DNA from 4 places in the Lentilactobacillus buchneri genome. Region 1 is predicted to be linked to each of the others. Evidence: predicted binding sites of a transcription regulator. Region 1 holds the regulator's gene; each other region holds the start of a gene.
The links. The regulator HrcA, encoded in region 1, represses chaperone genes, less so after heat shock. The targets are predictions, from matches to a motif close to TTAGCACTCNNNNNNNNNGAGTGCTAA.
Positions count from the first base shown of each region.

Region 2: a site for HrcA is predicted at 2,089-2,115, ahead of groES (co-chaperone GroES). Genes of this name have one in related genera too.
Region 3: a site for HrcA is predicted at 3,485-3,511, ahead of KE627_RS04400 (ATP-dependent Clp protease ATP-binding subunit). Genes of this name have one in related genera too.
Region 4: a site for HrcA is predicted at 5,338-5,364, ahead of KE627_RS04980 (Hsp20/alpha crystallin family protein). Genes of this name have one in related genera too.

Region 1 covers NZ_CP073066.1:2,298,281-2,306,371, reverse strand. The annotation lists gene lepA (translation elongation factor 4) at 1-1,419, opposite strand, end outside; gene dnaJ (molecular chaperone DnaJ) at 1,570-2,718, opposite strand; gene dnaK (molecular chaperone DnaK) at 2,828-4,699, opposite strand; gene grpE (nucleotide exchange factor GrpE) at 4,727-5,335, opposite strand; gene hrcA (heat-inducible transcriptional repressor HrcA) at 5,353-6,396, opposite strand; gene ribF (riboflavin biosynthesis protein RibF) at 6,522-7,478, opposite strand; gene truB (tRNA pseudouridine(55) synthase TruB) at 7,497-8,091, opposite strand, start outside.
Region 2 covers NZ_CP073066.1:211,593-219,683, forward strand. The annotation lists gene groL (chaperonin GroEL) at 53-1,675, opposite strand; gene groES (co-chaperone GroES) at 1,769-2,053, opposite strand; gene KE627_RS01125 (redox-sensing transcriptional repressor Rex) at 2,280-2,912, opposite strand; gene KE627_RS01130 (ABC-F family ATP-binding cassette domain-containing protein) at 3,100-5,049, shown strand; gene KE627_RS01135 (ISL3 family transposase) at 5,220-6,491, opposite strand; gene tsaD (tRNA (adenosine(37)-N6)-threonylcarbamoyltransferase complex transferase subunit TsaD) at 6,721-7,752, opposite strand; gene rimI (ribosomal protein S18-alanine N-acetyltransferase) at 7,772-8,091, opposite strand, start outside.
Region 3 covers NZ_CP073066.1:889,125-897,215, forward strand. The annotation lists gene KE627_RS04380 (cation:proton antiporter) at 1-1,927, opposite strand, end outside; gene KE627_RS04385 (hypothetical protein) at 2,044-2,223, opposite strand; gene KE627_RS04390 (NAD(P)H-dependent oxidoreductase) at 2,226-2,924, opposite strand; gene KE627_RS04395 (OsmC family protein) at 3,026-3,448, shown strand; gene KE627_RS04400 (ATP-dependent Clp protease ATP-binding subunit) at 3,710-5,752, shown strand; gene KE627_RS04405 (cold-shock protein) at 5,941-6,144, shown strand; gene KE627_RS04410 (alpha/beta hydrolase) at 6,293-7,990, shown strand.
Region 4 covers NZ_CP073066.1:1,016,839-1,024,929, forward strand. The annotation lists gene KE627_RS04945 (amino acid ABC transporter ATP-binding protein) at 1-392, opposite strand, end outside; gene KE627_RS04950 (amino acid ABC transporter permease) at 385-1,074, opposite strand; gene KE627_RS04955 (amino acid ABC transporter permease) at 1,055-1,717, opposite strand; gene KE627_RS04960 (NADPH-dependent oxidoreductase) at 2,064-2,813, opposite strand; gene KE627_RS04965 (VIT1/CCC1 transporter family protein) at 3,010-3,690, shown strand; gene KE627_RS04970 (VIT1/CCC1 transporter family protein) at 3,723-4,427, shown strand; gene KE627_RS04975 (matrixin family metalloprotease) at 4,532-5,227, opposite strand; gene KE627_RS04980 (Hsp20/alpha crystallin family protein) at 5,487-5,921, shown strand; gene KE627_RS04985 (Hsp20/alpha crystallin family protein) at 6,084-6,518, shown strand; gene KE627_RS04990 (ABC transporter ATP-binding protein) at 6,602-8,091, opposite strand, start outside.

The DNA.
Region 1 (8,091 bases):
TTTGGTGCTGGATTTTAATTTGTCAAAGAAATCAAAGATAATTTCGGATAAAGGCATGTGATAAATCACGTTGACCCGATACTCATCAAGGTATTCCATTGTGTCAAATTCACCCCGTCGTCTTTGACAAAGTTCCATAACTGGGCCGACATAATCATTGGGTACCATAATGGTTGCTTTGACGTATGGCTCAGAAATTTGCTTGATAGCAGAAACATCCGGCATTTCAGATGGATTTTCAACTTCTTTGGACTCGCCATCCGTTAGCTTGACCTCATAGGTTACTGATGGTGCCGTGGTGATCAGCTCCAGATTAAATTCCCGTTCCAAACGTTCCTGAACCACGTCCATATGCAGCAGGCCCAAGAATCCGCAACGAAAACCAAATCCCAGCGCCTTGGAAATTTCCGGTTCAAACTCCAGTGCTGCATCATTCAACTTCAATTTTTCCAATGCTTCACGTAAATCGTCAAACTTGGCATTGTCAGTTGGATAAAGTCCGGCATAAACCATCGGGTGCATTTCCCGATAACCCGGGAGTGCTTCATCTGCAGGATCAAGGGCATTGGTGACGGTATCACCAACTCGGGTTTGGGTAATATCTTTGATGCTGGCGGTGATGTAACCAACGTCTCCAGACATCAGATAGTCGCGTTTAACAGGTTTAGGCGAGTTAACCCCCACTTCAGTGACTTCATATTCACTGCCGCTGTTCATCATTTTGATCTTGTCACCGGGTTTAACAGTGCCTTCGAATAAACGGACACTTAAAACGACTCCACGGTAATCATCATAAACCGAGTCAAAGACCAGGGCCTTTAGGGGTCCTTCAACGTCTCCGTCGGGCGCGGGAATTTTGTGGACAATTTGTTCCAACAATTCTGGTACACCGATCCCCTTTTTTGCGCTGGCCAGAACGGCATCAGAGGCATCCAAGCCAATCACGTTTTCGATTTCTTCTCGGACCTTTTCCGGTTCAGCCGAGGGCAAATCAATCTTATTAATGACTGGCACAATTTCCAAATTGTCATCAATCGCCAGATAAACGTTCGCCAGTGTCTGAGCTTCGACTCCCTGTGCTGCATCGACAACCAGGACGGCACCCTCACAGGCAGCCAGACTTCGAGAAACTTCATAGGAGAAGTCAACGTGTCCTGGGGTATCAATCAAATGAAACTCATAGTCGTGGCCGTCTTTGGCATGATACGTCAATTCCACGGCGTTTAATTTGATCGTAATGCCCCGCTCACGTTCGAGGTCCATGTTATCCAGTAATTGATCTTTCATATCCCGCTTGGCAACGGTATCCGTCATTTCCAGAATTCGATCGGCTAAGGTCGATTTCCCATGGTCGATGTGAGCAACGATGGAAAAGTTTCGAATATATTTTTGGTGATTCTTCATTTTATCTAAATCCATGTTGTATTCTCACTTTCATTTGTTTACTGATAATAATTATACCAGCCATTCCAGTTTATCCAAAGTTAAACGGAACCAGCAGGGTTGCCTTGACATAAAAAGAGGTCAAGCAACGGCAAAACAGCCGGCTGACCCCTCCACATGATCATGTTATTTATCAAAAGCATCTTTCATCTTGTCAAAAAAATTACTACCGCCCTTGCCAGCAATGTTGTCACCACTGGCCTTGGCGAATGCTTCCAAGGCAATCTTTTGATTCTTATTAAGCGACTTGGGTGTAACCACATTAACGGTCACCCGCTCGTCGCCATTACCGTTACCACGAAGGCGAGGCGCACCCTTACCTTTGAGACGGAAAGTTGTCCCGGTCTGGGTTCCGGCTGGTACCTTTAACTCAACATCGCCATGAACCGTTTTGACTTTGATCTTGCCACCAAGTGCTGCTCTGGCAAAAGTGATGGGCTGGTCAACGTAGATTGTTGACCCATCACGCGTAAAGTCTTTGCTGGGTTTGACTCGGAAGACAATGTATAAGTCACCGTAAGGACCACCATTGTCCCCGGCTTCACCTTGGCCTTGAAGACGCATTTGCTGACCGTCATCAATTCCGGCTGGTACGTTGACTTCAAGTTCGTGACGCTCATCAGTTTTACCACTACCGCCACAGGTTGGGCACTTTTCCTTGATTTCTTTACCAGTCCCATGACAAACCGGGCAAACTTGACGGGATTGCATTCTGCCAAGTGGGGTGTTGGTCTCAGTGGTAACGTAACCACGGCCGCCACAGTTGGAACAAGTGACTGGTGAAGTACCAGGCTTGGCACCCGTCCCGCCACAAGTCTTACACTGGGCTTCACGGTTGTACTTGATCACGGTCTTCTTACCGAAAATGGCTTCCTCAAATTCAAGGGTCATCTGGTATTGAAGATCACGGCCCTGTTGGGGTGCGGACGGATCTGCCCGCTGTTGGCCGCCACCAAAGAACTGACTGAAAATGTCATCAAAACCAAATCCACCAGCGCTACCGCCAAAGTTACCAAAGCCCCCGCCTTGGCTACCGCCGCCAAAGCCGGCACCGGCACCATCAGCTGAACCGTATTGGTCATAGTTGGCGCGCTTTTGTGGGTCACTCAATGTCTCATATGCTTCATTGATTTCCTTAAATTTTGCTTCAGCATCCGGCGCTTTATTGATATCTGGATGCCACTTTTTAGAAAGCTTACGATAGGCGTGTTTGATTTCGTCATCGCTGGCGTCCTTGGAAACTCCAAGAATATCATAATAATCTTTTTCTGCCATTAGAAACTCCCATCCTCATTCAATTCATTAACCATGATAATATACCATATTTTAACAAAAAGCCAAAGCCAGCCGGCCTTGACTTCTCATTACAATATCTGATTATAAATTACTTTTTATCATCATCGTGAACTTCGTGGAAGTCGCCGTCAACGGTGCCGTCGTCACCTTTGCCGTCGGATTTGTCATCAGTTGAACCACCCTTGGCACCTTCGCCGGCAGCAGCACCGCCGTCTTTAGGAGCCTGTTGTTGATACAGCTTGACAGCCAAATCTTGAACAATCTTGTTCAAATCGTCCTTCTTAGACTTCATTTCGTCAACGTTATTGTCTTCCTTAGCTTTCTTGAGGGCATCACGTGCATCTTCAGCCTTCTTGATTTCGTCATCGGAAACCTTACCCTTGACGTCTTTGAGAGTCTTGTCAGTCTGGAAGATCAATTGGTCGACTTCGTTGTTCAAATCAGCTGATTCCTTACGTTGCTTATCAGCCTCTTCGTTTTCTTTAGCTTCCTTCATCATCTTTTGAATCTCTTCATCGGAAAGGCCTGATGAATCTTTGATGGTGATCTTCTGCTCTTTACCGGTTCCCTTATCCTTGGCAGAAACGTTCACAATGCCGTTCTTGTCAATATCAAACTTAACTTCGATTTGAGGAACCCCACGAGGAGCAGCCGGAATGTCAGTCAACTGGAATTGACCCAACGTCTTGTCGTCAGCAGCCATTGGACGTTCACCTTGAAGAACGTGAATGTCTACGGCAGGTTGGTTATCAGCAGCTGTTGAGAAGACTTGTGACTTGCTGGTAGGAATGGTCGTGTTGCGATCGATCAGCTTGGTGAAGACACCACCCATGGTTTCAATACCCAATGACAATGGGGTAACATCAAGCAAGACAACGTCTTTAACATCACCGGTGATCACACCACCTTGAACAGCGGCACCCAAAGCAACGGCTTCATCAGGGTTGATTGAGTGGTTTGAATCTTTACCAGTCCATGATTTGACGGCTTCTTGGACGGCAGGAATTCGAGTTGAACCACCGTTTAAGATCACTTGATCAATGTCTGAAGTACTTAATTTGGCATCTTTCAAGGCATTATCAAATGGGACCTTGGTCTTGGCAACCAAGTCGGCAGTCAATTCGTTAAACTTGGCACGAGTCAAGGTTGTTTGCAGATGCAATGGACCGTTGTCACCGGCCGAAATAAATGGCAAACTGATTTCTGATTCAGTAACACCAGAGAGATCCTTCTTGGCCTTTTCAGCGGCATCCTTCAAACGTTGCAAAGCCATCTTATCTTTGGATAAGTCAACGCCATTATCCTTCTTGAAACCGTCAACCAACCAGTCAATAATTCGTTGGTCAAAGTCATCACCACCAAGATGTGTATCACCATTGGTTGAGAGAACTTGGAAGACACCGTCACCCAATTCAAGGATGGAAACATCAAACGTCCCACCACCTAAATCGTAAACCAGAATCTTTTCATCTTTCTCCTGTTTGTCCAAACCATATGCCAATGCAGCGGCAGTTGGTTCGTTGATGATTCGCTTAACGTTTAAACCGGCAATTTTACCAGCATCTTTAGTCGCTTGACGCTGTGCATCATTGAAGTAGGCAGGAACAGTGATAACGGCATTTTCAACCTTGTCACCTAAATAATCTTCAGCAAAGTCCTTGATGTACTGTAAAATCATCGCAGAAATTTGTTGAGGGGTGTATTTCTTGCCTTCAATGTCAACAGTGTAACCTTGTTCACCCATGTGACTCTTGATTGAGCGAACCGTGTTAGGGTTGGTGATTTCTTGTCGCTTGGCAACTTCACCAACTTGTGGCTGACCATCTTTAAATGCAACAACTGATGGTGTCGTACGGGCACCTTCCGGGTTTGGAATAATTTTAGGCGCGCTGCCTTCAAGAACAGCAACGGCAGAGTTAGTAGTTCCTAAATCAATACCAATAATTTTATTACTTGCCATAAATAATCCTCTTTTTCTTTTAAAGTTTTATTTTGCTACAACAACCATCGCTGGTCGAAGCACTCGGTCCTTCAAACGATATCCGTCTTGGAGGACCTGAACAACCGTGTCAGCTGGATGATCATCATCTGCCGGCGCCGTTTGAACAGCCTGATCGAATTTGGGATCAAATGGTTTGTTCAACGCATCAATCACCTCAACGCCATTATCAGACAAAGCCTTGGTGAAATGCTCGTAAACCATTGAAACCCCCTGCTTAAGTTGCTTGCCGCTTTCGTCAGTGACATCAACTTTAAGTGCTCGCTGCAGGTTATCAACAATGGGCAGGATATCATGGGCCAGCTGCTGGCCGTCATACTTGATTAAATCAGCCTGTTCCTTCTTGGCATGGGTTTCAATATTTCGCATATCGGCTTCCGCACGAAGGAACTTATCTTCCATTGCATCAAGTTTCTTTTGTAAATCGACTACCGTTTGTTTCAACTTTTTAATATCATTTGCGTCTGGGCTTTTGGCCTGATCAGCCTTTTTTTCCGGCTTAGCTGCCTTTTTGGCTGCCTTGGCTGGTTGAGTTGATTGGTCCTGTGTTGGCCCACTTGGATTCTTCTTAACCGAATCATCTTTGTTTTCTGCCAAACAATCGCCTCCTTAAATTATTGATTATCGTCATCGTAGTAGCCAAGTAACTTCTTGGTCAATTCTTCCCGCAAAGCACCAACAATTCCGATGACCTTTGAGTAAGGCATTCTGGTTGGTCCAATGACTGCAATCACGCCATGACCATACTCTTTCAAATCATAAGTTCCTGTGATAATACTATAATCTTTTAACAGGTCGTTGCGCAGCTCGCCGCCAATTCTGACCTGAACATCTTTAGAGTTGGGATCAATAATCTTTGAAACCGAGTCCTCGGTGCCCAGTAAATTGTAGAGTGGCTTAAGCCGGTCAACATTTTGCCGTTCCGCAAACTTCAATAGATTCAGTTCACCATCAACGTGAACTTTATCTCGGCCCGCTTCGTCCAGCATGTCCCCGAAGATCTTCAAGAAGCCTTCGGGGGTCTGAATATATTTGGTCATCAACATTGGAATATCAAATTTTAACTTGTCCATGACATCCTTGAGCGGCTTGCCGACCAGTTCGCTGTTAATGATATTCACAATGGTTTCAAGTTGCTCGGACGAGACGTTGGCCAGCCTGAAAATCTTATCAATGACGTGACCTGTGTTGGTAACGATGATGGCCATTACCTGACGATCATCCAACTTGACCAACCGGAAACCGCCAAGTTTCAAGTTATCGCCAGACTCTGGATTAAAAGTCAGCGCCATGTAATTTGTCAAATCTGACAATACTTTGGCTGACTCCTGGACAATCTCGTCAATCCGATTGAACTCACTGTTAAAAGAAGTTTTGATTAAGTCTTCCGCACCTTCGTCCAGCGGGTCCGGCTGAACGAGGTTATCAACATAGTAACGATAACCTTCGATCGATGGAACCCGTCCGGAAGAAAAGTGAGTCTTCGTAATTAAGCCCTTTGATTCAAGTGCAGCCATATCATTTCTGACCGTCGCGGAACTAACGTGGGTCGGAAACTCCTCAGCCAATGCCTTGGAACCAACTGGCATTCCCGTTCTTGTGTAATCACGAATGATTATTTGAAGAATATCTTTTTGCCTATCCGTTAGCACCCAAATCACCTCTTTTTAGCACTCAATATAACCGAGTGCTAAGGCACATTTATAATTTAACAAACCGTCTGTTATAAGTCAAGGGAATATAGCCTTATTTTAGCATTATTTTGTGTAGAGTGCTAATAGTGCTAATTCAAGATCTCAGGATGCTGCTCTAAGTACTCACGGGTCGCAACTTTGTCTTTATCCAACTGATCAATTAAATCTTCAGGAGTCTGAAATTTGATCTCAGCTCTTAAGTATGAAAGCCAGTTCACGTTGACGACTTCACCATAGATGTTGCGGTCAAAATCCATCAAATTGATTTCCACCGTCATCGGATGAACATCCGAGAAGGTCACATTCTTGCCGATTGAAGCCATTCCCAAGTACTTTTTGTCGGCAATTTCGACGGTAACCACGTAGATTCCAATCGTTGGCAGCCATTGATATTCTGAGTGTTCAACGTTGGCAGTTGGATAGCCCAACAGTCGCCCCCGCTCCTCGCCGTGGACAATGACGCCACGGGTTTGAAATGGGCGCCCCAACAATTTGGTAACACTATCAACGTCACCTGAATCCAATTCAATCCGAATCCGGGTCGAACTGACCTTTTTATCATTAATGTCGACAGACGGCACTGTGATGACGTCAAAAGCCCCTTTAACAAATTTGGGGAAATTGGCCATCGTGGCCACTTTTTTATCACCATAGGTGTGATCAAAACCAGCCACGACTGCCACTGCATTGAACCGCTTGAGAAAGTTGTTGATAAATTCTTCCGGAGTTTGACTTTGAAAATCATACGAATAATTCACCAGAAAGACTTGGTCAACACCAAAATCTCTTAGCAGCTGCATTTTATAATCATTCAGCGTCAAATATCGCTGTTCATGGGGCGACATTTTTCGGTAGACAATTGCCGGATGATGATCGTATGTCAACACCGCCAACTTGGCACCGCGCTTTTCAGCCTCGGTTTTTGCCCGTTGTAAAACTGCTTGGTGACCTTTATGAAAGCCATCAAAAAATCCCATTGCAACGACAGTCGGGCCATCGACCTTAAAATCATCAGACAACGGATAGTGTAATCTTGAAATTTGCATTGTTAAAAACCACCTTCATTAAGCTAAAAACATTCTAAACGGTCTGTATTGACCGATTTGTTCATCCAATCGGTATAACGCTTTCACCTGTTGTTGATAATCTAATCGAACCACCGGCGCGTGGGTGGGACTGATTGATTGGTCCAAGAAGCCACCATGAGAAACGATTGACCAGCGGCTGTCGTCCAATTGATAACCGGGATATTCCGCCAGTGCTTCAGATAACGGATGAAGGACGATACTCAGGTCTTCCGCAGCAACGGCTTCTTTGACTTGAGCCAAAGTGGATGTCTGTGAAATATCAAAACCACCGCTTTTAATTCTGGTCAGATCAGACATGACAGACGGCAAGCCAACCCGTTTTCCAAAATCTACTGCCAGCGTTCTAACGTAAGTCCCCTTTGAACAGCCGACTTCAAAATAGATTGTCTGCGTGTGGGCAGCGTCATCATACGTTGCCGGCTTAATTTGCTTAAAATAATCAATATGAATCGGACGTGGATCCCGGTCAATGGTGATCCCCTTGCGCGCATATTCATAGAGCTTGTGGCCATTGACTTTGACGGCCGAATACATCGGCGGCGTCTGCAGAATGTCACCGGTCAATTGAGCC
Region 2 (8,091 bases), 420 kb from region 1:
ATCGATGCTTATTGTACAATACTTTCATTCAAATCAACGATTTAACGCTTCATTACATACCCATACCAGGTTGTGGCATTGGAGCAGCTGGTGCGTCTTTCTTAGGCTCATCAGCAACAACAGCTTCGGTGGTCAACAACAAGGCTGAAACAGAAGCAGCATTTTGAAGTGCTGAACGGGTAACTTTGGTAGGATCAACGATTCCGTCACTGATCATATCTTCAAATTTACCATTGGCAGCATTGTAGCCAATTCCAGGCTTTTCGTCCTTGAGCTTTTCAACAATCACTGAGCCTTCAACACCGGCATTTTCAGCGATTTGACGAACAGGTTCTTCAAGGGCACGAAGAACAATGCGAATACCAGTCTCTTCATCACCGCCAGCTTCGGCATCCAACTTGGCAATTTCTGGGATGACGTTAATCAAGGCAGTTCCACCACCAGGAACGAATCCTTCTTCAACGGCAGCACGGGTCGCATTCAAGGCATCTTCAATGCGATACTTCTTTTCTTTCAATTCAGTTTCGGTAGCGGCACCGACACGAACCACGGCAACTCCACCTGATAACTTGGCAAGACGTTCCTTTAACTTGTCACGGTCAAAGTCTGAAGTCGTCTTTTCGATTTGGGTCTTAATTTCAGCAACTCGGTTGGCAATTTCATCGTTTGAACCGGAACCGTCGACAATCGTGGTTGAATCCTTGGTAACGTTAACTTTGTTAGCTTGACCAAGTTGTTCAAGGGTTGCATCCTTCAAGTTCAAACCAAGGTCATCGGTAATCAAGGTTGCACCGGTCAAAATGGCGATATCTTGGAGTTGATCCTTACGACGGTCACCAAATCCAGGTGCCTTAACAGCAACGACGTTGAATGTTCCTCTCATCTTGTTCAATACAAGAGTTGGCAGAGCTTCACCGCCAATGTCATCAGCAATGATCAAGAGTGAACGACCTTGTTCAACAATCTTTTGCAGTAATGGCAAAATGTCTTGAATGTTGGTGATCTTCTTATCAGTTACCAAAATGTAAGGATTGTCCAAGTTGGCTTCCATCTTGTCATTGTCGGTAACCATGTATTGTGACATGTAGCCGCGATCAAATTGCATTCCTTCAACGACGTCCAAGCTGGTATCAACACCACGTGACTCTTCAATGGTAATAACACCATCATGACCAACTTTTTCCATTGCATCGGCAATCAATTTACCAACTTCGGTGTTGGCAGATGAAATTGAAGCAATTTGAGCAATATCATCTTTGGTCTTAACATCATGCGACATTTTGTGAAGGGCATCAACAGCGGCTTTAGTAGCCTTTTCAATACCACGACGAATTCCAACTGGGTTGGCACCGGCAGTGACGTTCTTCATACCTTCATTGACAATTGCTTGAGTTAAAACTGTGGCAGTGGTTGTTCCGTCACCAGCAACGTCATTGGTCTTTGAAGCAACTTCAGAAACCAATTTGGCACCCATGTTTTCAAAATGATCCGGTAATTCAATTGATTTGGCGATGGTAACACCATCATTGGTAATTGTCGGTGTACCGGCACTTTGTTCCAAAACAACGTTGCGGCCTTTAGGTCCAATCGTTGCCTTAACCGTATCTGCTAATTTATCAACACCCTTGAGCATTGCGCTACGGGCATCTTCAGAAAACTTTACTTGTTTAGCCATTTCAAATTTCACCTCAAAAAAATATTTTTGATTATTGATTCATTGAATGATTCAAATGATTCACTTATTAGCAATTATCTTGTTAAAATATAATTATTCGACAATTGCGACGATGTCTTTTTCATGAAGAACGAGATAAGTTTGATCGTTATCCTCAATCTCGGTTCCGGCGTACTTATCAAACATAACCTTGTCGCCCTTTTTTACAACAGGTGCAACCTTGGTACCATTATCAAGTACACGGCCATCACCCACGGCAACAACTGTACCGGCTTGCGGCTTCTTTTTTGCATTGTCAGCAAGAACGATACCGCCAACCGACTTTTCTTCTTCTTTTTCAGTTTCGATAATTACGCGATCTCCTAATGGTTTTAACACGTTAGTCCCTCCGTTTGCAACAATTTTTAGCAACATTAGCACTCACATGATAAAAGTGCTAATCACTGTGTATAATATATTATTTTTTCAGACCAATTGCAAGGATTTCTGCGCATTTCTTGGTGAATTTATCTGCAGATTGCCTTGCCGACGGTAAATGAGCGCATAAGAAAAGACCGGCGTTTTCAGGATCACCGGTCTTTTCTTCATTAATTTGTTCGATATTTTACTTGCCAAAGTTTTCGATGAAATAAATCAAAGTTTGCAATTCATTAGTTAAGTCAACATTTTGAACCAGGACATCTTCAGGAACCTGAAGCCGAATTGGCGTAAAGTTCAAGACACCCTTTACCCCGCCGGCGACAGCATCGTCCGCGATGGACTGAGCGACTTTTGAGGGCACGGTCAAAATGATGACTTTGATCTGTTGATCATGCAGTTGATGTGAAAGTTCCTCAATCGGGTAGACAGGAACACCGTCTTCAATTGTGTTCACAATCTTGTCGTCGGTATCAAAAGCAGCAGAGATTCGAACGTTGCCGTCTTTGTGAAAATTAAAGTTCAAGAGCGCATGGCCCAAATTGCCGACTCCGATCAAAGCCACGTTGGTCAGATGCTCTTGATTCAAGATCGTTTTGAAAAACGAAAGCAGGTTATCAACATCGTATCCATAACCCCGCTTGCCCAAAGCACCAAAATAGGAAAAGTCACGACGAATGGTTGCTGAATCCACCTGCACCGCCTCGGCCAATTCCGTTGATGAAATTCGTTGCTTTCCTGTATCGTGTAAAATATTTAAGTATCGGTAATATATCGGCAATCGTTTAGCGGTTGCGCGTGGAATATTTTCAGCTGTCAAGAAAATTTCCTCCTATTTGTCATTTTAGTTAAAAGAACTTTGTGAATTCCTATTTACATCTCATTCTACCATAAGATGACATCTTGTGAAATATATTTCAAATATTACTTACAAATAATTCCTGAAATCGTGTAAATTATGATAAAATTGATTGTTGGTAGTTACAAAATGAAAGGTGGCCAAACACTTGATAATCTTACAAGCACAAGATCTAACCAAACGATTCAATGGCGAAACTATTTTCTCAAAAGTTAATTTGGCCATTCAAGAAAAAAGCCGTGTCGCACTGGTTGGCCGTAACGGTGCCGGCAAGTCGACACTGGTTAAAATGATCATCGGCGAACAATCTGTCGACGGCGGCCAAATCAGCACTAAAAAGAATCTGTCGATTGGCTATTTGGCCCAGGATACCGGACTCAATTCAGACAAAAGCATTTATGCTGAAATGGCATCGGTCTTTGCCAGTCTAAAAGAGCAGGAAGCAAAGCTTCACGCTCTGGAAAAACAAATGGGTTCTTTGGGCGTTGACGCCAACACCGAAGAATATGAAACGATTTCCTCACAATATGACAATATCCGTGCCGACTTTGAACAGCACAATGGTTATGGGTACGACGCTGAAATTCGTGGTGTTCTCCACGGATTTGGATTCGGGGAAGCTGACTACGATCGGCCAATTAATGAATTGTCAGGCGGCCAGAAGACTCAACTTGCCTTGGCCAAATTGTTACTGGAAAAGCCCGAATTATTAATATTAGATGAACCAACCAACCATTTGGATGTGGAAACGATCACTTGGCTGGAAGGTTATATTCAAAACTATAGTGGTGCCCTTCTGATCATTTCACATGACCGTTACTTCCTAGACAGAATTGTCACTGAGGTTTACGAGATGTCACAAGGTACCCTCCACCACTTCACTGGTAATTACACGGACTACACCAAGAAAAAAGACCAGTTGATTGAACAAGAATGGAAAGAATATGACAAGCAGCAGGCTAAGATTCAAAAACTGCAGACCTTCGTTGACAAAAATATCGTTCGAGCATCGACCACCAAACAGGCGCAGGCCCGCCGAAAACAACTCGAAAAAATGGATAAGCTGCAAAAACCGACGGCTGATTCAAAAACTGCCCGCTTCTCATTTTCACCAAAATCCAAAAGCGGCAATAACGTCCTGAATGTTACCAACGCAGCGGTTGGCTACAGCACGGTTCTTTGTGAGCCGGTTAATCTGGACGTTAAACGTCACCAAGCGATCGCAATTGTTGGTCCAAACGGTGTCGGCAAATCGACGCTCTTAAAAAGCATCTTGGGCATCATTCCATTTTTAAAGGGCAAGGCGCAGTTTGGTACTGGCGTCGATACCGGTTACTACGACCAGGAACAAGCCTCACTACATGCCTCTAAAACCGTTCTTGAGGAACTATGGGATGATCACCCAACGACCCCGGAAGGCGATATTAGAAGCATTCTAGGGAGCTTCCTTTTCTCCGGTGACGACGTGAGCAAGATGGTCCATGATCTGTCCGGCGGTGAAAAGGCCCGGTTGCTCCTAACCAAGTTGGCGATGCAGCACAACAACTTTTTAATGTTGGATGAGCCCACCAATCACTTGGATATCGACAGCCGAGAAGTGTTGGAAAAAGCCCTCAATCAATTCGACGGCACAATTCTCTTTGTTTCCCATGACCGTTATTTTATCAACAAAATTGCCACGGCGGTCGTTGAATTGTCCCGACATGGCACCACCCTTTACCTTGGGAATTATGATTATTATGTCGACAAAAAAGATGAGCAAGAAGCCATCAAGGCTCATGAGGCTGAAAAGAAGGCAGCGGGCCAACCGACTCCAGTTGCTGTGCCGACCACCGATAAAAAGAACTACGAGATTAATAAGCAAACCCAAAAAGAACATCGCAAACTTGAAAGAGAAGTCAAGGCTCTGGAAACCAAACTTGATGAATTGACACAATCAAAGGATCAAATTGAAGCAGAAATGACGAAGCCGGACGTCTTTAACGACCTGGGAAAGTTGCAAGATCTTCAACAGCAGCTCGATCAGGTGACTGCCCAAATCACAGAAACAGAGTCCAGTTGGGAAACGGTCAGTTTGAAGCTCGAAGATAATGAGTAACATAATTCACCAAAGGCAAAAGATATCCGATTCACATTGTCTACTTGAACAATTGGCGACAACCCACTAAATTAAAAAGCAGCCTGAGTAAAAGGATTTTATCCTTCTGCTCAGGCTGCTTTTGGGTTCTTCGTCAACTGTTGTTGGTGAACAAAATATTGGAGTTCTAATCACTTGGTGATTAGGGCTCTTTTTGTATGAACTCGAAAAGCGAACAGCACTCTTAGCCGGAATCTGAAGAAGTTTCGGTAACCAAATCCAGTGCGCTTAATGACTTTAATCTTGTTGTTTGAACCTTCTAATGGCCCGTTGGTGTAGTGGTGGGTGAAAGTGTTGCCAATTTCATCATGATGAGCCGCCAAGGTTTGGAGGGCTGCCAACATCTCTTCCGAGCACCCCTGCAGGTGGTGAAAGGCTTGATTATAGTTGGGCCAGTCGCGGTTTTTGATGGTTTCACGTAACCGATTCATCACGTCGTAAGTTTGCTTGAGCTCGGGATCAATGTCCAGTAAAGCATCAACCACATCCGCGGCAGTTGCCGGATAAGGGAAGTTTGTCCACTTACGGAAAGCCTCGTAGTTAAGGTGATTGGCCGGCGTTAATAATAGTTTCCAATAGCGTTTCAAGGCGTGATACTGGCGTGAGGAAGTGGCCAGGGTTTTCATGAGACGCACTCGCGTCTTATTAAAAGCCCGGTTTAAAGCGTTAACCAGGTGGAAGGGATCGATGACAACGATGGCGTTCGGGAAGATCTGCCCAACCAATTTGGGATAGGTATAGTTCATATCGGTGACGATAATTTTCACATTTTCTCGCGCGGCTTGGTCATAATGTTGGAAGTACTTTTGAAGCTGATAGATGGTTCTAAAGGGCAACAGGTCAATCAATTCGTGGGTTTCCGCGTCCATAAATTCAAAGCTCATCGCGTCGGTGGCGCTCTTAGTACTTTTAACTTCGTCCATGAGGAGAACTTTGGGTAAGTAGTGCCAGTTGGTTTGAAAGTCGTGTTCAGCGCGCAAGAGCTGCCGACCAACGAATGAATCCGAAGTGGACAATTCATTGGCAATGTGTTTGAGGCTCACTGGTTCCGTTAACTTCTCTAAACATTGTTTCCGGGTTGTATTTGAAATCGTGCAGTGCTTCGGCACTGCACTCGTCTGCGCCAGGAAGTTGGTATGACAAGCCTTACAGTGAAAGTTTCGCCGATTGAGGCATAGGATAACCGTGCTGCCCAATGTTTTAGCGAATCTAATGGTGGTCTTCCGCCAACCATAGCCAATGATCTGGTGATCATTAATAACCCCACAATTGCGGCAGGCCTTGGGAGAATAGTTCAGTGATCCATTTAATCTGATTACCCCATCATCACCTATTTTGCCATTCTCAATTTTTAAGTGTTCATCATCTATTCCTAACAACATTTTCGTAGTATCATTTGACATAGGGCATTTCCTTCTTTCTCTAAAATCTTCGTGGTTGTTGGTTTTGATGAACGGACAGGAAATGTCCGCTTTTTTTATTCTAATGAAAAACAAAAAATCTGTCATCAGTAATAGATAAAAATCTATTACCAACAACAAATATTGTAGAGCCTGCTTTTGATCTAAGTATTGAATTATCCTTCATCACAGGATCGCTGACGATTTCATAATCACCTCAAAAAATTGGCAATTATTTAGCCTCATCTGCCAGCCAATCAAACTCCAAACCCGGATCTGCATTTAAAGTGGCATCACCACGAACACCATGCCGATACAGCATCTCACCAGCAGCACCGATCATAGCAGCATTATCGCCACACAAAGACAGTGGCACTAGTTCAAGTTTGGTATCGGCAAACGTGGCAACCTCTTTGGTTAACCGCTCCCGAAGACCTTGATTGGCAGCAACCCCACCGGCAAGAATTAATTGTTTGACCGGAAATTCTTTGAGCGCGCGATTGGTTTTGTCAGCCAAGACGTCAACAACGGCTTGCTGAAAACTAGCGGCCAAGTCTTCACAACTCAATTCCTCGTTAATTTGATCAGCATGGTGCACCGTATTGATAAAGGCACTCTTCAACCCACTGAAACTAAAGTCAAAATTATCGTCAGCATCCATTGCTCGTGGAAAATGAAAAGTATCCTGACCTTTGTGAGCTAATTCATCAACTGGCTTGCCAGCCGGATAGTTAATCCCCAAAACCCGGCCAATTTTATCATAAGCCTCACCGGCTGCGTCATCACGAGTTTCACCGATAATTTGAAATTGGTTTTCCTCAGGCATGTAAACCAATTCTGTGTGCCCACCAGAAACAACCAAGGCCATTGCTGGAAACTCAATGGGTTCGACCAGCCGGGCAGCGTAAATGTGCCCAGCTAAATGATTCACTGGAACAAGCGGCAAATTGTGCGCCCAGGCAACCGCCTTAGCGGCCGTAACACCAATTAAAAGCGCACCGACTAAGCCAGGACCGTATGTAACAGCCACTGAAGTCAGTTCATCATAAGAAACGTCCGCCTCACGTAATGCATCCCCAATACAGCCGGTAATCTGCTCGATATGGTGTCTGCTGGCAACTTCAGGAACAACTCCGCCAAAGCGTTGATGACTCTTGATTTGCGTTGCAACAATATTTGAAAGTATTCGATTGCCATTCTCAATCACTGCGACCGACGTTTCATCACAGCTGGTTTCAAAAGCAAGTACTAAATCTCTAGCCACTTAATTCATCCCATCCCTTTTAACCGATTTTGGTGATGTCCAAAACCATATTTAAAGCGTCTTCACGATCGTTAAAGTAATAATCTTTTTTAATCCCGTTATCAACAAATCCAATATCCCGATATAATTTTTGTGCACGGGTGTTGCTGACGCGCACTTCAAGCGTCACCTTGGCATATTCCAATTGACGGGCCTTTTTGATAATTGTTGTCACCAAAAAATACCCCAAGCCATGATTCTGGAAATTTGGGGCAACCGCAACGTTGGTAATATGACAGTCCTTAGTATGATCGTTTAGCGAGCAGCCAATAAACGCTACCAGCCAGTCGTTTCGACGCA
Region 3 (8,091 bases), 1.1 Mb from region 1:
GCTTTTCTGCCAAAGCGGCATCAATTTTTCCGGTCGTCAAAGAGTTTTGAATCAGCTCATACTCGCTATGGAACGCCCGCATGAACATCTGGTAGACAATGTCCATATCAACATCCTGGCCATTAATTCGCCGATGCCTGGTTCGATAGAATCGCTTGACCATGTTGGTCTCGACACCATTTTCGCCCTGCTTGGTCTTCAAAAAGTCCATGACCGCGTTAAATCCGGCTTCCTCAATTGGGAGGATATTTTCACCATGCTTTTCAAATTGCTCGCGCCAATAGACTTCTTCCAAAGCCACTGGAGCGGTTAAAAACGCCTCTTGAGCACGGTTCAGATCCTTATACAGTCTACCAACATGCAGACTAAACCTAATTCTCAATAAGACATTTTTCCAAATCTTCTCATCCGCAGAAAAATTATTCAAGTTCAAAAATTTTGTATAATACGTCAGCTCATCCTGAGAAATTTTACCGTCATCAAACATCTTCTGAACGGTCTTCAGCTCCACTTGGTGGCTCTCACTCATCAACTGCCTACGCAAATGGAAATTCGGCGTGCTGTCCAAGACCAACTGCTGCTGAAGCGAATCAATGACCACCTGTGCCTCGGCTGGGTGCTCCTTTTCTTTCAGCAGGTCACTAATTGCGGCTTGAATCATCCGTTTAACCCAACGATACCGAGGCTGCTGCCGATCTTGACTCGGTAAAATGATTGGAACAAAAATCGTCGGCATAATAAGACTGGTTAAGATAACCACCGCAGCGACAAAAATCATGATGCCCCGGAACTCAAACGGCTGGCCATTAACCGTGTTAGGCATCGAGAAAGCCAGTGAGAGGGTAATTGTCCCGTTCGCTCCGCTAAGTGCCATGACGAGGCTGTCACGCCACTCATGGTTCGATTTAACACGACGCTTGAGCATATATCTGCTCCAAACCAGTCTCAAGGTTCCTTTTACCGCATAAACGCCAATCCCAATCAGAATTAACTTCAAAATATTCAGATCAGGATTTGGAGATTGGTGAAGTGCCTGAATAACTTCCGGCAACGACAGGCCCAGCAGCACGAACACAATCCCGGATAATGCTCCGGAAACGACTTCCCAGACGTTGCTGGTAACCAGCTGCATCCGCGATGAAGTTAACCGTAATTTGTCACGTTCAGATCCCTGAACCAGCCCGGCGGCGACAACCGCCAAGATGCCTGACAATGCTAATTTTTCTGCCAGCAAATACACTAAAAATGGAGACATCAATTGGATCAACACCATGATAATCGGCGTATCGTCGTTATAACGAATCAAAAACAGCCGGGCACTGACAATCGCAACTCCGATCAGGCTCCCAAATAACAAGCCGCCTAAAAATTCCCAGAGAAACATCGCAACGGCCAGTTTTAACGAAAAGGTCCCCGAGACAAAGGCAGTCAGCGACAAGTCAAACAGCACAATGCCGGCCGCGTCGTTAAACAGCGACTCGTGCTGCAAGATCCCTGCCTGCTCTTCAGCAATCGGATTGGCCTCAAAAATCGAATTAACCGCTGAAGCATCAGTTGGCGTGACAATCGCCAGCAATGCAAAGCATAGCGTTAGCGGCAGGATGGTCATGACGGCGTGTAGGCCTGAGCCGACCACCAAAACGGTGACCAGTACCAGCCCAACTGCCAGCGACAAAATGTTGGTGATCGACCGGCCAATCCAAAACCGTGAACTGTTTTGAGCCTCATTAAACAGCATCGGCGCGATAATTGCCAAGGCAAACGTCGACGGGTCCAAATGGAAATTGCGGTATACCGGCAGAACCGCCAGCAGAATCCCCAGCAAAATCAGGAAAAATGGCAGCGGAATAAACGAGACGTGTCGCGCGAGAATATTAGCAAATACGACCGCAGCCAAAATGATGGTCAGTAGTAGTACCATGTCCATTACATTCACCCCTCCGCTTCAATATCGATTCTAGTTTATCACTGATTGGACAAAAAAAGCCGTGTCGACACTTGGACACGGCTTACAGATGAAAGGCAGATATATTTCTATTTAACCTACCACTTATCCGGGCTCCAAATCCGCCCGTCCAACTCATCTTGTGATTGCTGCGCTCGCTTTTCCTGCTCCTTAGCCAACGCAATAGCTGCTTGATAAATCGATTTATTAACAAATGATTGGTCAGCTTCCTTTAGTTGGGTCAGCTGTTGAACCAACCAATCCGTTGTATCACTCATCCCTATTCCTCCTGATCGCGAATCATTTTCACGTCTTGTTTTAAACTTTCAACATTATTTTGTTGGTCTTCAATGGAGTTGATCACCAAATCAATGGCCTGCTGAAGGTCCGCTGACTTATCTGATTTGGTATCCTGCAGCCGAGCGACCAGCCACTGTTCGCGGTTGGCCAAACTCAACGGCATCTCGGCACTCAAGTATTCCAGATAGTCGACCAGCAACTTCTCTTTTTGGGCCGGATCCAAATAACCAAATTGATTAACAACAAACGGCTTTAGGTAGGTCATCCCTGCTTTATTAGCAAACGCCTGAAATGGGCGCAGCAGTTCGGAAACGGTAAACTGCTCCGGGCCCCCGGCTTGGAAGTCGGCCTCGGCATCCCCCAATGAGACGACGATTCCCAATTCTTTCGTCTTTAAGGATCGTTTGGCAACGATATAGTTTCTGGTGAAAACATCGTCCATGAATCGTTTTAAGCTCGCCGGGGATGAGTACCAGTACATTGGAAATTGAAAAACAATCCGGTCAAAATCCCGCAGTGCATTTTGTTCCTTCTCGATGTCGATTGTCCCGGTTGCTGTATATAATTCATCAATCACCTGGTATTTCACGTCGTCCAGGGAATAAAAGCTGGTTTTAAGAAATTGTTGCGTTCCCGAATCCTCAAATTGAGGATGGGAAATTAAGATCAATGTTTTCATTGTTATCCTACGCCTTTCATAAGCCTTTTTCATTTCGTTTCCACTTAAAATCATCTATATTAAGATTGTAAACCAAATCATAATCAAAGGAGAGTTAAACTATGGCAATTTATAACGTTCATACTACCTTAAGAGACATTGGAGCTCAAACAATTAACACTGCGGGGGTCCATCAGTTTGTGGCAGACGAGCCCACCAAATTCCGTGGCACCGATGCCGGCCCCAACCCGGTTCAATACTTGCTGGGCGCTGTGGGTGCCTGTCTGGGTGCCAGCGCCGCATCATTGGTTCACCGCCCCGGTTCCAATATTAAAGTGGAAGAATTTGAAGTCGAAGTTACCGGCGAAACAGAACGTTTTGCCGACAAGTCTTCACGGGTCAAAAGTATTCATGTGAAATTGACCTGCCACACCAACTTGGATAAGGAAGGCAACGATCGATTCATCGAGGATACCATTCATCTGTGCACCGTCCACAATACTTTGAAAGATTCCGTGGAATTTACCTTTGAGATTACGGATTAATTTCGATTTAATTGAAGAATAACATTACTGATACCGTTAGCACTTCATATTATGGAGTGCTAATTTTATTTTCTACAATTTAGTAAATTGTCTTGCGAACATTGGTGTACAAGCGTTTCTGGCAATTAAATTTTTGTGTTAATTGTTTGACCTCATTACCAATATATGATACTATATAGTTGTTCGAAAGGGGAATGGATGTTCGCCCTCGAACATTTTCAACAAATACAGGAAATCATTTAGAATATGGGGGTATTGCCTATGAATAACGATATTTTTGGAACTAATGGTTTTGACGATATTTTCAACGACCCGTTCTTTAGGAACGCAATGTCAGATTCCAACGGCCGTCAACAGTCACGTCAACAACCCATTCAAGTTCAAGAACGCAGACCTCAACAGAAGAAAACTTTGTTAGATGAATATGGAACAGATTTAACCAAAATGGCCAAAGATGGCAAGTTGGACCCAGTCATCGGCCGTGATAAAGAGATTGAACAAATGGAAGAAGTTCTCAGCCGTCGTACCAAGAACAATCCAGTTCTGATCGGAGATGCCGGTGTTGGTAAGACTGCGGTTGTCGAAGGTTTGGCACAAAAGATTGTCGCCGGCGATGTGTCTGAGAAACTCCTCAACAAGAAGATCATCTCGATTGATGTTGTCTCACTTGTTCAAGGAACTGGAATCCGTGGCCAATTTGAGGAACGGATGAAGAAGTTAATCGATGACGTTTCAAAGGATAAGAATGTAATTCTGTTTATCGATGAAATCCATCAAATTATTGGAGCCGGCTCAACTGGTGAAGGTGACAAGATGGATGCCGGAAACATTTTGAAGCCGAAGTTGGCACGTGGCGACTTCCAGTTAATTGGTGCCACGACCAGTAATGAGTACCGGGACATTGAAAAAGACCAGGCCCTTGCTCGTCGATTCCAGCCAATCATGGTGAATGAACCAAGTGAACAAGATACGTTAACCATTATCAAAGGCTTGGCACCGAAATATGAGAAGTTCCACCACGTTCAATACACTGCTGATGCTTTGAAGGCCGCTGTCAGCTTGAGTAACCGCTACATTCAAGACCGAATGAATCCTGACAAGGCCATCGACTTAATTGACCAAGCCGGAGCAAAAGTTGCCATGGGCTCATCGCTCACGAAAGACAAGTCCACCCTGCAGCAAGAAGCAGAACAGCTTGAAAAGGATAAAAACGCAGCTTCCAAGAAAGAAGATTTCGAGCAGGCTGCCAAGTTACGTGACAAGCTGGACAAGGTTCAAGATCAAATCAAGAACATCGACAGCGGTACCAAAGTCACAACACCAAAGGTTACCCCTGAAGTGATTCAATCAGTTGTTGAACGGATCACTGGAGTCCCGGTAACCGACGTCAACAAGAATGAAGTCAACCAGTTGAACAATTTGGATAAAGACCTGAAGAAAGAAGTCATCGGCCAAGACAAAGCCCTGGATGCAATTTCCGCTGCCATTCGTCGTAGCCGGGTTGGCTTTACTGAAGGTAACCGACCAATTGGCAGTTTCTTGTTTGTCGGCCCTACCGGAGTTGGTAAGACGCAAACCGCTAAGGCGCTGGCCAAAGAATTGTTTGGCACGACAAAAGCCATGTTCAGGTATGATATGTCAGAATACATGGACAAAATCAGTGCCAGCAAGTTAATCGGTTCAGCCCCTGGTTATGTTGGCTATGAAGAAGGCGGCCGTCTGACCGAGCAAGTTCGTCGTCATCCATACAGCCTGATTTTGATGGATGAAATCGAAAAGGCACACCCAGACGTCTTGAATCTGTTGTTACAAATTTTGGACGATGGTCGTTTGTCGGACGCCCAAGGTCGAACAGTTGACTTCAGCAACACCGTGATTATCATGACCAGTAATGCCGGTCAAGGTGAAGCCGATAACAAACAAAATGTCATCGACCGATTGAAGCCATACTTCAAGCTTGAGTTCTTGAACCGAATTGATGATATTATTCAATTCAACTCATTAACCAAGCCTGATCTGTTGAAGATTCTCGATTTGATGCTCAACGATTTGAACCAATTAGTCGACAAGTCACGTGGGATCCACTTCAGCGTCACTGCCGACGCCAAGAACAAGTTGGTCGACATGGGTTACAGTAAAGAACTTGGTGCTCGTCCAATGCACAGAGTGATTACCAAAGAAATTACAGATAAATTAACCAATAGTTATCTGCAGAATCCAGATGTCAAAGACTTCAAAGTCGTTGTTGACAAGGATGCCATCAAGGTTGAACCAGTTGCTGCCAAGCAAGCAATTGCTTCATAACCCCGAAATGATCGTAAACTAATTTGACAAAGACCAGTGATGTTGGTATATTATAGTCAATGTGTTTAAGGGTTCGATTTTCAAAGGTATTTGTTTTATAGTATTATGAAATAACTCCTTGGAATCACTGCAACTTGATACATTAAAATATAATTATGCGCTAAAAGCGCAAGGAGGTTTCATATATTATGAAACAAGGTACTGTTAAATGGTTCAACGCTGATAAAGGTTATGGCTTCATTACTACTGACGATGGTGACGTATTTGTTCACTTCTCAGCTATCAACAAAGACGGCTTCAAGTCATTAGACGAAGGCCAAAAAGTTACCCTTGACGTTGAAGACAGCGACCGTGGACCACAAGCTGCTAACGTTACACCAATTGAAGACTAATTCATTAGTTTAAAATTTGAAAGAACCAGCGATTTCGATCGCTGGTTCTTTTTTTATGCCCACCTTCATCCAATTGCCTATATACATATAAGGTGCTGAATTATATAATAGAATGGTTCTGAAAATATTAAGAAAGGAGAATTCACACATGAACATTTCAAAGCACTTCAATCACTCGATGAAGTTAACGGCTTGCTTGGGTGTTTGTTTCGGCTTTTTGCTGCTTGCCGACCCTACATATGCGGATACATCGCAAGCTCAAACCAGCAGTGAGCCAACTGCGACGGCAACCGCTAGTTCATCAACGATAGATTCACCTGTGCCATCAAGTGATAGTGACTCACAAACGACTACGGTTGATCAACCAAATGAAAATGCCAAGTCGCAAGCTGTTGAATCAAGTAATGAACAACCGACCGTCCCAGAGACTGATGACAGTTCTAGCGAGCAACCCGTTCCTGCAAATCATTCAACCGCCGAGACGACAACCACCAGTTCATCAACTGACAATCAATCAGATGCAGATACTGCCACCAGCACCACTGACAGCCCAGATGATAGTTCGGACGATACGCCAGATGTCCAGCCGAATGACAGTCAAGCCACACCAGCTGAGGGTGCTCAGACCACAACTAACAATCCAACTGATCAGTCGTCAACTACTGGTCCATCTGACAAGGATCAAATCACCATCGACGGCATTAATCAGTCAACTGATCCCGCCATCAAGCAATCCAGCAACAATCCATTGATCAATTTCTTGACCAGCATCACCAGTGGCATTGCCGCCTCAGTGATTTATCCACTAGTCGCCAGTCGTCAAGGGGCACAATTCATTTCGCATTTTCGAACATTGTTGTCCCCAAACCGCTGGGATGTCAGTCAAAATTGGGCGGATTTGGATCAGAAATATAATCCGGATTACGTCAAAACATACTATACCGACGCTCAGGACTGGTACGACAACCGTGTCCAAAAGCAAACTTGGGAGGTTCCTTTTGCGGACGGGGCTGGTACTGCCAGGGCAACTTACCTTAAAAATGGTGACTCGAAGAAGACCATCATTTACGGTCAAGGCTGGACAACCGAGCCGGAGGGCATGGGGCGAATTTCCAAGATGTTTTATGACATGGGCTACAACGTTTTGATGCCCTACACTCGCGGCCAAAACTCCAGTGACGGTGAATGGTTAACCTTCGGGGATAAAGACAAACAGGATTGGGTCAATTGGATTAACAAGATTGACCAAACCAATGGCCAAGACAGCCAGATTGTTCTCTACGGTCAATCACTTGGCGCCGACACTGCACTACAATATGCCGGCCAAGGCAATTTGCCTTCTTCCGTCAAAGCAACCATTGCGGATTGTGGTTTTTCGACCATCCCATCTTTGATCTACCATTTGTACACTGGTGCAGCTAACAGTCTCAATAGCATCACTTCTAAAATTGGCTGGAACCTCAACGGCTCAATTCCACTGGTTCCATTTGATCAGCTCTTAACGGCGATGAACGGGATTAACAAGCTTGTTCAAGGCTTTAGCCTGGATGACGTCTCCGGCATCACAGCAGTTAAGAATTCGAAATTGCCAACTTTATTCATTTCAACTGAAGATGACACTTTCATCCCTGATACTGAAACTGAAACCATGTACAACCTGAGTGCCTCAACTGATAAAAAACTGTGGGTGCTTGACGGCCACGTTGGCGGTCATGCTTCAGCAAGCAACGCCGTTCAGGATTACATGAAGAACATTGAAGATTTTCTGGCTTCCGCAATGAATCAAAGCAGTTCGTCTTCTGATGATCAACTGAATGTTCCGGCAACCAACAAAGTTGCTGCATAGCACTTCAATATCAACCTTGGAAAAGGCTCAGCGATAACTAGTCGCTGGGCTTTTCTTGATCAACAATCAAGTTTGGGGCAGCTTGGCTAACAAAGGATTTA
Region 4 (8,091 bases), 1.2 Mb from region 1:
TCGAGACCGACTCGTTCCAACAATTCAAGGCCTTCCTTTTTGGCTGCGAACTTATCCTGCTTTTGCACCTTGGTCGGCCCGAGCAAAATGTTGTCCATAACGGTCAAATTTGGAAATAGGTCGTAACTCTGAAAGACCATCCCGATCTTTTGGCGGATCTGTTGCCAATTTTTCTCGGTCGGATTAATCCGCTTCCCCTCAAAAGTGATTGTCCCCTGCTGGTATTCCTCCAGACCGTTGAGGCAGCGAATCAAGGTACTCTTCCCGGATCCGGACGGTCCTAATAACGTGACGACCTCGCCCTTATCGACGTGAAAATTGATATCGTGTAAGACGTGTTTCTTTTGATAATACTTTTCTAAATGTTCAACCTGTAAAATCTGCTCAGCCATTTGCCCGCTCCAATCTCTTCTTCTCTAGTCGCTTGGCCCACCAAGATAGTGGATAGTCGATTAGGAAATAGAATAGAAATATCAATCCGTAAACCCAGAAAACGCCGGTTGGATGGGTGTGATTATTGGCTTCAATAATTTGTTGGCCAATATTAATCACATCCATCACAGAAATCAGCATCAAAAGAGAAGTCGTCTTGATGACCCGGGTGGCCAAATTGATGGTCGCCGGGATTTCCAAACTGATCGCTTGGGGAATCAATACGTAACGATAGAGCTGATAACGATTGAGCCCAATTGCTTTACCGGATTCGCGTTGGTGCTGCGGCACCGAGATTAGGGCGCCGCGAACAATATCGCTCATTTCAGCAGCCACCCACAAGGCAAATACCAAGGTGGCCAATTGATCGCCAGGGAGATTAAAATTCAATTGGCGTGGCAAGATGTAATAGAACAAAAATAGCAGCACGACGGTTGGGACAATCCTGAAGAATTCAAGATACAGTCTCAAAACCACTCGCAATGGCCGATTCTTAAAGGTCCTCAAAACACCCAGGATAATTCCCAAGATGAGGCCGACAATCAAAGCCACTGCCGCAATTTTAACCGTTACCCAGAGGCCGCCGAGCAACCGCTCAAAATTGGTTCCTTCGAATAAAACACTAATTCCCGAATGATCCATAGCGAACCCTCTTTTCTAGTAAAGTCAAAATGATTGATAGTGGAATTAAAATAATCGCATAGCCAACAACCAAGACCAATAGATACTCGTTGGACCGGTAATACATCCCAATTAAATCCAACGCAGTGTTAGTCAATTCCGGAATGGCAATCACCGTAAAGATCGAAGTCTCCTTGATCAAAAAGATGACATTGGCGGCCATTGCCGGAACGCTCAGTGAGAATCCTTGTGGGAAAACAATGTATCTGGCAAGCTGCCAGCGACTCAACCCGATTGCCTTACCAGACTCCAACTGACCTTTGGAAACGCCGTTGAAGCCGCCGGTAAACCCTTCTGCCATGTAACTGCCGCCGAGAAATATCAATCCGATAATGCCACACAACTCGGCACCAAACTTAATGCCGATCACTGGAAACGCGTAATACAGGAAAAATAGCTGAATCAATAACGGTGTGTTTCTCGAAACTTCAACGTAAATCGATGCCACTTGGTGCAAAACGGGTACTTTGAAATATTGAAGCAGGCTCACAATTATGCCAACAATAATGGATCCAATAATCCCGACGAAAGAAAGCCACAAGGTGAGTTGAAACCCCTTCTCAAACATCGGTAAGCTCTGTTGGATAACGGCCCAGCTGCTCATTGTCAATCATCTCCTCACAAGTTATTTTGCAGTCATTTGAACACAAAAACGTCCCTGATAACCAGCATCAGCTGATCATCAGGGACGAATTACCGTGGTTCCACCCTTTTTTGCGTCTTGTCAAAAACAAAACGCCTCATTTCGAATGCATCTTTAATTAAATGCCACAACTCCGAGCGCACTTTCGGTCATTGTCTGCCCGCTCTTTCACTATCAGCGGTCGCTTTGTGCAGCCCAACAACGTACTCTTCTCTTCAACATTGTGAAATTCAAATGACTGTCAATCAATTAACTAATAATGTAATGTTAAACATCTCAAAAGTCAACTATTTTTACTAATAATTGTTTAGTGAGTCATCAGCCCTTGGGCTTGGATCATCGCAAACAAATCCGACCGCAGATTCCGATTCCCGCTGAGTTCAGAAACAATGTGATGACTGAAGGTTTCCGATCGACCATTGGTGCTGCGAGACTGATAATACTCGCGAATTAGCTGATCATAATCGGTGAGTTCCTGGTCAAAGTTTGCACCAAGATCATATTGGTTTTCGAAATGCATTGATGCTTTTGGCAACCTGGGTTTCAATTCTGGTTTGTCTTTTGGATACCCCAGTGCAATCCCTAATAAGGGAAATGTCATCTCAGGCAAATTTAATAATTCAATCATTTTTCTGGGATTGTTCAAGACACTGCCCATAATGGTGCCGCCGAGTCCCATACCTTCTGCGGCCACCATGATGTTTTCCGTGGCAATCGCCGTGTCAAAGACACTTGCCAGAAATTTATCTGTTGAATGCAACATGTATGGATCGATACCATGTGCTTTGGCAATCTTTAGATTTCGATACTGATCTGCAACCATCACGAAATAGTGACCGCCATTTACCATCCAACGATGGCCAGTGACTTCGGCAATCGCGTGGAGCTTGGCTGGATCAGTTACACTGACGATGGAATACTGTTGAGAAAAGGTGCTGGTTGAAGCATGTTGGGCCGCATTCACTAATTCAGTGACTTGGTGCGGGCTCAACGGTTGATCTTCAAATTCACGAATACTACGGTGCTGAGTTAATTGTTCAAGAATCGGGTTGGTCACGAGTGGCATCTCCTTCTTAAAGTTAATAGCTAATTATTTGATAGTGATTCTAAATTGGTTCTTCACAGCATATGTGTCAAGCGACATGATAACGTGGTTAGCTAACACAATACTTTTAATTTACTTTTAAACAATAAAGGACTAAAATAATTTTTGTTAGATAATAATGATTATAAACTATGAAGTAGGTGAGCATATGGCGAAGAAAAGATCGCTTTCACAAAAGATTAATGTTCTGCGGGCTTCGGTGATGGGGGCCAATGACGGCATCGTTTCGGTTGCCGGAATCGTTATCGGTGTTGCCGGGGCGACATCAAATAATTTTGCAATTTTTATTTCCGGTATTTCCGGGATGCTGGCCGGGACCGTCTCAATGGCCATGGGCGAGTGGGTGTCTGTTAATACCCAAAAAGATTCTCAACGACACGCCATCAGTCTCCAAAAGGCGGCCTTAAGTTCCGCTTACGATAATGAATTCAACACCGTCAAACACAAACTGATGGGTGACGGCATTTCTGCCGATTTAGCGGCCCAAGCAACTTCTGAAATGATGGCAAAAGATCCGGTCAAGACAACGGTTCGTCAAAAATATGGCTTCAACGTTGGTGAATATACCAATCCATTATCAGCAGCAATCGCTTCGATGATTTCATTTCCGACGGGGTCAATTTTACCACTTTTAGCGATTACTTTGTTCCCAAAGACCATTCGCATTCCGGCAACCTTCATTGCCGTCGTAGTTGCATTGGCGATCACTGGTTACACTGCCGCTCAATTAGGCAACGCCAACAAAGGCCGGGGTATGATTCGAAACATTATTTCCGGGATTTTGACCATGTTAGTCACCTACACAATTGGGACTTTAATTGGATCTTGAACATCATATTTTAGAGAAATGAGGCGAAGAACATGGTAAGTGTTCGTTCCAAAAAGAAAAAAGATGGTCAGACAATGGATGAGAAGCTCAATACCCTGCGGGCCGGCGTGTTGGGATCCAACGACGGCATCTTAACCGTTGTTGGGGTGCTGTTCAGTGTTGCCGTTGCGACAACTAATCAGTTTACGATCTTCATTGCCGGATTATCCGACCTGTTGGCCTGTGCCTTTTCGATGGCATCAGGCGAATATGCGTCTGTTAGTACCCAAAAAGATACTGAACAATCTGTGGTGACGAAAGAAAAAGCATTACTGATGACTAATTATCAAGACCAGCTCAACGTAGTGTCCGATTATTACGTTGATCAGGGTGTCACCAAAGAAACTGCTGACAAAATCGCCAAAGACTTAATGAGCAAAAATCCTTTGGAAACGATTGTCAATGTCAAATACGGCCTCAAGTTGGGACACTACATGAATCCTTGGGACGCAGCGTTCTCATCACTCTTTTCCGCCTCTGCCGGTGGTATCTTCCCCTTGTGTGCCATGACGCTGACACCAGTTGCCTTCCAGTGGCCGGCAACCATTCTGGCCGTCTGCCTCTCGGTTGGCCTGACAGGTTATCTAAGTGCCCGATTGGGGAATGGTTTGGTTAAAACAGCTATTATTCGAAATATTATTGTTGGGATCATCACCATGATCATTCACTACTCTGTCGGGGTATTGCTGGCAGTGTAAGTGTGGTGAGTTCAATACTTAGAGTTCTATTAATTGGAGCGACTTTCTGAGCCGCTCTTTTTTTTGCATGGTAAACATTACCATAATAGGTAATACGGCTACTTTCACCCCCGCGGCACCCCAGCATACAACTGCGCCAAATGCTTGGCATCAACTTCGGGAATACTATCCAAATAAGTCGGCGCCGCCTGCTGCATGATCGAATGGGGACTGTCACTGTGCTCCAACCCCAAGTCATGCCCCAGCTCATGCATCGCCACGCTTGCTTGTTCATTGACAGAATCGTAGTGGGCTTGCTTCAGGGAATCAGTAATCAAATAACTTTTATTTTGATGGACGAATAGCGGGATCCCGTCCACGTGACCAAATTCCTCGCTGGTGTAGCCAACCACCCCACCGGCGATATTCTCAACCGTACCGCCGCCTTCATGATAGGATTGTTTGACACTGAGAATGACGTCAGCTCGATCCGCATTGTCTGCTGGTATCAGATCAACGACCCCGACCGCATTCCAGGCTTTGACTGCCCGCATCCAAACATCTCGGTAATGGCCGTTCGTCTGCTTAGTAATAAAGTAGGCAACTGTCTTGGTTGACCAGTGGAAATTCGTTTTCGGACTGTACGCCGGCGTAGTCGTTGTATCGACCTGCTGGGTGGGGGTGTCATTTTGATCGACTAATGCTGGTGAGAGTTGGGTAGAAAATCCGACCGACAGAAATAACAGGCAGACCAGAATTGTCCCAATGCCTACCCAAATTATCTTCCAAATAAAATTTTTGTTGAAAAAACGATCGCTCATGATCATTCACCCAGCCTCATTGATTTCTCACTTCAGCATAGCACATCCCAATGATAACGCGCATAGGCGAGCTTTGTTAGGTGCAAACATTACCAATTCAAGAGAAAATTTTAGCACTCTCAACATTAGAGTGCTAAATGCTGGCATTCATTTTAAAACTGATTATCATAGTAGTTGAAAGGTAAAGGAGGAACAAAAAAGTGACGTGTTGTTCCCCGTTATCTTGAATAATCATTTTGAAATTAAGGAGATAGATATTATGGCAAATGAATTAATGAATCGTTTCGATTTGGATCCGTTCTTTGATCGAATGGCTCACCGCTTCTTCAGCCCTTCTGATTTCGACAAGGATTATGAGAACTTCGGCAACTTGAAGACCGATATTAACGAAACCGATAAAGACTATTCATTAAAGATTGATGTTCCCGGCATCGATAAGAACAACATTCACTTGAACTATCAAGATGGCGTTCTCTCAATTAATATTAACCAGGAACATTCATCTGAGCAAAAAGATGAAAACGGTAAGGTAATTGCCAGCGAACGCAGTCACGGCGTTATGTCACGCAGCTATCAATTACCTGGTGTTGACCGCGACAACATTTCAGCCCACATTGACAATGGTGTTTTAAATGTGACATTACCAAAAGTCACTGAAAGCGAAGATCAAACCGGCAACATTGATATTCAGTAATTTTGACGAATATTTTGGAGTGGTTGGTTAGGGATTCAGGTAGTCAGCTTTTGAAACTTCAGTAAAGCTTCTTTTGGGGGAACGTGATTCCAAGACCCCGTTTCACCACCTTTGACGCTTATTAATTAATCTTATTAATAATCAACAAAGGAGATTGGTATTATGGCAAATGAATTAATGAACCGTTTCGCAATGGATCCTTTCTTTGATACTTTGGCACGTCGTTTCTTCAGTCCAACTGATGCAGACAACGACTACATGGTAAATGGTGATCTAAAGACTGACATCACCGAAAATGATAAGAACTACATCATGAAGGTTGATGTCCCAGGTATTGATAAGAAGAACATCCATCTGGCATATCAACATGGTGACTTGGCATTGAGCATCGACCAAGAACGTGATTCTGAGAAGAAGGACGAACAAGGCCGGGTCGTTGCCAGTGAACGTAGTCATGGTGTCATGTCCAGAACTTACGAACTGCCTGGTGTCGATCGTGACAACATCTCAGCTCAAGTCAATGATGGTGTCTTGACCATTACATTGCCAAAGGCTGCTGACAGTCATGAAGACAGCGGCAATATTGAGATTCAATAATTTAATACCGTAATATAAAAATGGCTGATAGCAAAATAAAATTTGCTATCAACCATTTTTTCAGTCAAAATTCGCAAACCACCCTAATCCAAATGGGCGGAATTCTGAAGTTGAATCATATCGTAATAGAAACCATGTTTCTCCAACAGCTCGTCATTCGTTCCCCGTTCAACAATCCGGCCGGCCTCCAGAACTAAGATTAAGTCGGCGTTTTGGATGGTCGAAAGGCGATGGGCAATCGCAATGGTCGTCCGCCCTTCTTGGAGCTTGGCCAACCCGGTTTGAATAATCTGTTCGGTCTCAGTATCGATATTGGCGGTTGCCTCATCCAGAATCAAAATCTTCGGATCAGTCACCAGAGTCCGGGCAAAGGAAATCAACTGCCGTTGCCCACTGGAATAACTGGCACCACGCTCAATCACTCTCGAGTCGTATTGATCAGGCAAGTCTTCAATAAATTGATCGGCTTGAACAAATCGAGCCGCTTCATGGACTTCTTCATCGGTGACTTCTTGGTTAAACATTCGAATGTTAGAGGCAACGGTTCCGTAAAACATGAAGGGTTCCTGGAGTACCAACCCCATTTTCTTGCGGAGTTCTTGAATGGTGTAATCACGAATATCACGGTCATCAATCAGAATTTCCCCTTCACCAAATTCGTAGAAGCGCATCAAGATGTTAATCATTGACGTCTTCCCACTTCCGGTTTCACCCACTAGAGCAATGGTTTGTCCCGGTTCGGCGACAAAGGAAATATCATGTAGGACATCATTTTCGCCATCATAAGAAAAGGTGACATGTTTGAATTCGATCTTTCCTCGGGTAATCGTGGCATCGGGATCCGCGTGCTGCTTCGGTTCGTAGGTCTGATCATCCATAATCCGCAGCACTCTTGAGCCGGCAACGACCCCATCTTGGAAGTCGCTTAGCCGATCCATCATTTCAGACATTGGGTTATAGAAGTTGGAAAGATAAGTCACAAACGCATAAATAATTCCGGCAGGCACATAGCCATGCAGCCCACGGATACCAAACATCCCTAATACCAGCACCGTTCCCAAAGCGTAGAACAAGTTAATGATTGGGTTTAACAACAACGAGTTGATGCGAATCATCGCCCGGCGGGTATTATAATACTGGTCATTGGTATCACTAAATTCGTGATTGATCCGCTTTTCCTGGCGGAATTGCTGAACCACACTGATCCCGGTAATGCCTTCAGCTAATTTAGCGTTCAAAAGGCTCAACCGTTCACGCATCCGACGGTAGACCCGGGTACTGTATCGCTGATAGTACCAGACTGTCACGAACAAGAACGGCATGAACACCAACAGCCACATGGCAATTTTGGCGTCTGCCAAATACATCGCGACAAATGAGGAAACCATGGCCGAAATGGTAACCACCAAACTACTGAACAGGGCCCAGAAGTTTGCAAAGGCCATGGTATCGTTGGTTAACCTTGAAAGAATGGAGCCGCTGGGGGTCTGGTCAAAGTACCGCATCCCCAAGGTGTGCAGTTTCGCAAACAGTTTCCGTCTGGTATTTTCGAGCATATACTCAGCACCCATTT